2 regions of the Arthrobacter sp. 01T428 genome follow, and region 1 is predicted to be linked to the other one. Evidence: predicted binding sites of a transcription regulator. Region 1 holds the regulator's gene; the other holds the start of a gene.
What was found. The regulator HrcA, encoded in region 1, represses chaperone genes, less so after heat shock. The targets are predictions, from matches to a motif close to TTNGCACTCGNNNNNNNCGAGTGCNAA.

Region 1 (3,181 bases):
TCGTCAGGAGCGTTGTCTGCCACAGTTTCTTCCTTCGAGTGTCTATCGGTGCAGTGTTGCTGTCCCAGAATACTTGCTTGGCACGCAGTCAGCCGACCAACTGCTGTCCCCTACGCAGGTAATTCATCACGGAACGGTCAGGAAATCGATCACTTCCTCCACGCGACCCAGCAGAGACGCCTCCAAATCGGCGTAGCTGTGGACGGCGCCCAGCAGCTTCTGCCAACCCAGTCCGATGTCCTCGGCCGTTTCATGCGGCCAGCCGAACGCCTTCAGGATCCCGGTCTTCCAATCCGTGCCCCGCGCGATGGTCGGCCATTGCTCGATCCCCAACACCTTGGGCCGGATTGCCTGCCAGACGTCCACGTAGGGGTGTCCCACGATCAAGACGTTTCCTGCAGCGCCCGGCAGCGTCATGGCGTCGGCAGCAATCCACGACTCCTTCGAATCCGGGACCAAGTGGTCCACAAGGATCCCGAGACGGCGGCCCGGGCCAGGGGAGAATGCGGCTATTGCCGCCTTGAGATCGTCCACGCCATGCAACGGCTCGACGACGATACCCTCCACCCGGAGATCATCTCCCCACACCTTTTCCACAAGTTCGGCGTCGTGCTTACCTTCCACCCATATCCGGCTCGCCTTGGCGACTTGGGCCCGCTGGCCGGCGACTCGGACGGATCCTGATGCTGTCCTGCCTGCTGGCGCCGCCCCCTTGGCGGCGGCCGGGCGTGGGGCAGGCGGCAGGAGCTTCACGGCTTGTCCCTCTAGCAGGAATCCGAAGCCAAGCCGGAACGACTTGGCTTTTCCCCGCCGATCCTCCAGCACCACAATGTGCATGCCTCCGGACTTCTCCACCCTGGTCACGGCCCCGACCCAGCCGGACTGGACGTCTTCGAGAACCATTCCGCGTTCAACAGGAACCTCAGGCAGTTGCCGTTTGGCAGGCGAGGAGAGGTCTTGCGGGCCCCAATTGTCGTAAGACACGGTCTTCACACCACTTTGCGCTAGGGGATCGGTCACGGTCCGTGGCATTGCGCAGGACCGCGCGGGAATCATGTTCGCCGCGAGCGGTACCAATGCTAACAACGAGGTGGCTCATACTAGACTTGTTAGCACTTGGGCATGTTGAGTGCTAACTGTTGAAATGTTGATTGGAGGTGGGCAGTGAGCGAACCACGCAAGCTTGAAGTGTTACGCGCCATCGTGGAGGACTACGTTCACTCCCGCGAGCCGGTCGGTTCCAAAGCCTTGGTCGAACGGCACCATCTGGGAGTGTCGAGCGCAACCATCCGCAATGACATGGCCCTCTTGGAAGAAGAAGGCCTCATTGCCGCACCGCACACGAGCGCCGGCCGCATTCCCACGGACAAGGGTTATCGCCTGTTCGTCGACCGTATTTCCGAGGTCAAACCACTTTCGGCCGCCGAGCGCCGGGCCATCCACTCCTTGCTTGAGGGACCTGACGACGTCGAGGACATCCTTGAGCGCACCGTCCGGCTCCTCTCGCAACTGACCAACCAGGTCGCCGTCGTGCAGTATCCGCACCTGAGCCGCGCGCGCGTCCGGCACATTGAGTTTGTCCTTTTGGCACCGCGCCAGGTCCTGGTGGTGTTGATCGCCGATTCGGGCAAGGTGGAACAGGGCGTTGTGCACGCAGCGACGGACACCACCGACGACGAACTCATGGCCTTGCGGGCGCGATTCCTTGGAAGCATCGCCGGCTCCCAGCTCGACCTCATGCCGCAAGTGCTGCCATCGGTGGTTGCCCTGTGCCCGCCGGGGCTTCGGAACCTTGCCGGCGCCCTTGCCCACGGCCTGGAAAGGCTTGCCGAGCGGAGCCGCGACGAACGCATGGTCATGGCAGGCACGGCAAACCTGGCCCGCTCCAACGTGGACTTCCCGCTGAGCATCGGTCCGGTCCTCGAAGCGCTTGAGGAACAGGTGGTCATGTTGCGGCTTTTGTCCGACATGGCGGAAGACCCCCGGGGCGTCACGGTGAGCATCGGCCGCGAAAACCCCTACGACGGCCTCTCCGAGGCTTCGGTGGTTGCCACGGGCTACGGTCCGGGCAGCAGTGCCAAGATCGGCATTCTTGGACCCACCCGCATGGACTATCCCAACACCATGGCGGCCGTCCGTGCCGTCGCACGCTACCTTTCCCGCATTCTGGGCGGCTGACGGCCTCGGCTGGAAACCGCCCCGCAAGAAACGCAGTGGAACCGTAAACAAGGAAGAGATACCGACTTTGAGCAGTCACTATGACGTTCTGGGCGTCTCGCCGGAAGCAACCGGCGAGGAGATCAAGAAGGCCTACCGCAAACTCGCACGTAAGCTGCACCCCGATGTGAACCCCGGGGCCGGCGCTGCAGAGGAATTCAAGGCGGTGACCCACGCTTACGAGGTCCTCTCCGACCCACAGAAGCGCCGCGTCTACGACGCCACCGGCAATGAGAACGGGACCGACAACGGTTTCGGCGGCGGCTACGCGGGCCAGGGATTCGCCTTCCAGGACATCTTCGACACCTTCTTCGGCGGAGGAGGTGGCGGCATGCAAGGCCCAGCATCACGCATGCGCCGCGGGCAGGACGCCTTGATCAGTGTCCGCATCGACTTGCGCGAAGCCGTCTTCGGTGTCAACAAAAAGCTCGAAGTGGACACTGCAGTCATCTGTCCCACGTGCGAAGGCTCATGCTGCCGACCGGGCACCCACCCGGAACGCTGCGACATCTGTGGCGGCTCGGGCCAGGTCCAGCGGGCCGTGCGCTCGATCCTCGGCCAGGTCATGACCGCCGCGCCGTGTGGATCGTGCGAAGGTTTCGGCTCGATCATCAAGGATCCTTGCAATGAGTGCAACGGCCAGGGCCGCATCCGTAGCCGCCGTTCGCTGACCGTCAAGGTGCCTGGCGGCGTCGCTACCGGGACCCGCATCCAGCTGTCGTCGCAAGGCGAAGCAGGCCCCGCAGGCGGGCCTCCCGGCGACCTCTACGTGGAGATCCGGGTCAACAGCGATTCCACCTACATCCGGGAAGGCGACGACCTCCACGCCACGCTGAGCGTCCCCATGACCGCCGCGGCACTGGGTACCGAGCTCCAGCTTGAGACTTTCGACGGTCCCCAGGAAATCGACGTCAAGTCCGGCACGCAGTCCGGCGAAGTCATCACCCTGCGCGGGCTGGGCGTC
Region 2 (3,181 bases), on a different contig from region 1:
GATAATTCGGCAGGCGACCGCCAGGGGCCGGGTTGGAGGCCTCCCAAGGCGCCAGCCAATCACTGTTGCGTGAGCGGACCTCGGTCCATTCCTTCTTGTCCCGGTAGTGAATGGGACGCAAGATGAGGTCGCCGCTCTCCAACGTCACCGGCCAAATGGCCGACCCCCACACGACGAGCTACTTGCTGAGGCCGGCGGCGAAGCCGGGCAACCACTCACGCAGACCGGGACCGAGATCTTCGCTGTCGCACGCCAGCTGGACGCAGGCTTTGAGGTAGCTCAGCTTGTCCCCGGTGTCGTATCGACGGCCACGGAAGACCACTCCATACACGCCGCGGCCTTCGCCCTCCTCGGCGGCCAGGACCTGGAGGGCATCCGTCAGTTGGATTTCCCCGCCGCGTCCCGGCTCGGTGTGCTCAAGGACGTCAAATACGGCGGGGTGAAGCACGTAGCGGCCAATCACGGCCAGGTTTGATGGAGCTTCATCTGCGGCTGGCTTTTCCACAAGCTGCTTGATCCGGACGTAGCCGTCTTCGCCGATATCCTCGATGTCAGCGCAGCCATAGGAACTGATCTGGGAGGGCTCCACCTCAATGAGGGCTACGACGGATCCGCCGGTCTTCTGCTGGACCTCAATCATGTCGCTGAGGAGAGTGTCCCGGGCGTCGATCAGATCGTCACCGAGAAGAACCGCGAACGGTTCATAGCCGACGTGCTGCTTGGCACGCAGCACCGCATGGCCCAAGCCCTTCGGGTCGCCTTGGCGAACATAGTGGATGTCGCCCAGGCCGCTCGTGGCCTGTACAGCGTCCAACTTTGTGAGGTCTCCCTTGGCCTCAAGGGTCGCTTCAAGAGCCGGGACACGGTCAAAGTGGTCTTCCAATGCGCGTTTGTTGCGTCCCGTGATCATCAGGATGTCGTTGAGGCCGACGCCCACGGCTTCCTCAACCACGTATTGGATGGCCGGCTTATCGACCACCGGGAGCATTTCCTTGGGCATGGCCTTTGTAGCCGGCAGGAATCTGGTACCGAGCCCCGCAACGGGGATCACGGCCTTGCGGACGGCGCAGCTATTGGAAGTCACCGGACTAATCTAACGGAAGGAGCTGGACATTGGGCAAAAGAGTCCCGGGGCGCACAGCGGTGAAGCTCCCTTTCCTGCCCATCCCCGGGCCGCACAGCAGCAAGAACTGGAGCAAAGATGACTTTGAAGGACGATATCCGCCGGGACAACCGCAAGCGCAGGCTCACCTTGACCGCGCAACAGCGTGCTGACGCTGGAACGGGGATTGCCCGCCATGGCCTCCTGTGGGCGGATGCGGTTACCCAAGGGAATCCGTCGACTTTCGCGGCTTATGTCGGCGTGGCTGCCGAGCCGCCGACAATGCCCTTGCTCGCTGCGCTCCACGCCGCCGGGCACCGGGTCCTCCTTCCCGTCTGTGAACCGGAACGGCATCTGAGCTGGGTCTATTGGACACCGGAAACGTCTTTTGTCCGCTCGAACTACGCCCCGATTGACGAGCCCATTGGCGAACGATTCGACAGTGGCGTCATCAAGGATGCGGCTGGAATCTTCCTTCCGGCCACCGCGGTCGATGAAAGCGGAAACCGTATCGGGCAAGGGGGCGGTTACTACGACCGGCTCCTCGACAAGCTCGACGCCGACGGGCAGCGTCCGCCGACTGTCGCCGTCGTATATGACCACGAAGTGCTGCCCGCGGGGACGATCCCCGCACAATCATTCGACAAGCCGGTGGCCGAGGCACTTACCCCTTACCGGGTTGTACGCCTGGTTGCGGCGGCTTGACCGAGTTTGAGGTCTGTCTACTCCGCCACATTCCGTAGTAGCGGCCTCGACTCCGGATGATAGAATTGGCACTCAGGCCCTGCGACTGCTAATGGACGGAACAATCCGCCTTGGCAGCACAGGACCTGCAGTTCGTCCCGGAGGAGGATCACCAGTGCCCACATATGCCTATGCCTGCAAAGACTGCGGACATGCCTTTGACATCGTTCAGGCTTTCACGGACAGCTCGCTGTCCGACTGCCCTGAATGCCAAGGGTCGTTGCGTAAGAAGTTCAACAGCGTGGGCGTCGTCTTCAAGGGATCGGGCTTCTACCGCACCGACTCCCGGGATTCCAAGGGAAGCACCGTTTCGGCCGCTCCCGCCGCACCAGCTGCGTCTCCGGCTCCGGCGTCGGTTCCGGCGGCTGCCGCGAGCTGATAGCCGTTTCCGGCTGCCCCCGGTTTTCCACATAGCACGACGTTTCCACATAACTCAACGTTTCCACATAGCTCAATAGGGCCCTGCCACGGGACCTGCGTGCCCCGTTAGCGTGGCACCATGCCAAAAATCCCGAACGTATCCCCGGGCCCTGTGCCTGCCGGATCTTCGTCGCTTCCGCGCGATAGGATCCCGTCGCCGATGAGCATGGCCCGTACGCGTCGCCTTCAGGTTCTTCCTTTCAGGGCGGGCGGGCGCCTCGGCGCTCCCACGCGACAATCCGGGCATCGACGCTTCGCTGGCTGGCTAAACCACAACCGCCGCCTCGTGGTGGCCCTTCTGTTATGCGTGGCCGCCGGGATCGCGGTCCACCAGCTGACTCCCCCTTCGGAGCAGCGAGTCACGGTCCTGGCCGCCGCGCGGGATCTTCCCGCCGGGTCCACTTTGATGGATTCCGACCTCAAACCCCTCGAAGTCCTTCCAGATGGAGTTCCCGCGGGGGCGCTCTCCCCCAAAACCGGATACGGCGGGAAGCAGCTTGCCTCGCCCCTGCGAAAGGGGCAGATCCCCACGGACGCCCAACTCCTGGGACCGGGCCTGCTCACCGGCACCGCACCCGCGACGGCGGCCGTTCCACTTCGCATGGCCGATCCCGCTTCAATCCAGCTCATCTCGCCGGGCCAGGTGGTCGACGTTGTGCTCACCGCAGCAGATGGGCCTGAAGGGCCCGGCAAGAAATCCGAACTCCTGGCATCTGCGGTCCCGGTCTTGTGGACATCCGGGCAGGGAGGCAAGGCCACCCAATGGTTGGGCACGAATGAGGCGGACGGCCTTGTGGTTGTCGCCGCCAATCCGCAACAGGCCGAAATCCTCGCCGGAGCTTCCACGCGAGGGAAACTGTTCTTTGTCCTCGTCAATCCCTCTGACAACCGGCAATCCCGAGCCCCGGCCGGATA

Region 2: a site for HrcA is predicted at 1,873-1,899, ahead of AC1DJB_RS01325 (FmdB family zinc ribbon protein). Genes of this name have one in related genera too.

What each region holds. Positions count from the first base shown of each region.
Region 1 is NZ_JBFTPW010000009.1:20,175-23,355, reverse strand. Features, by position in the region: gene AC1DJB_RS12185 (DUF4870 domain-containing protein) at 1-23, opposite strand, end outside; gene AC1DJB_RS12180 (DUF3097 family protein) at 127-984, opposite strand; gene hrcA (heat-inducible transcriptional repressor HrcA) at 1,165-2,178, shown strand; gene dnaJ (molecular chaperone DnaJ) at 2,246-3,181, shown strand, end outside.
Region 2 is NZ_JBFTPW010000001.1:278,377-281,557, reverse strand. Features, by position in the region: gene AC1DJB_RS01340 (GNAT family N-acetyltransferase) at 1-172, opposite strand, end outside; gene galU (UTP--glucose-1-phosphate uridylyltransferase GalU) at 179-1,084, opposite strand; gene AC1DJB_RS01330 (5-formyltetrahydrofolate cyclo-ligase) at 1,202-1,807, shown strand; gene AC1DJB_RS01325 (FmdB family zinc ribbon protein) at 1,962-2,225, shown strand; gene cpaB (Flp pilus assembly protein CpaB) at 2,427-3,181, shown strand, end outside.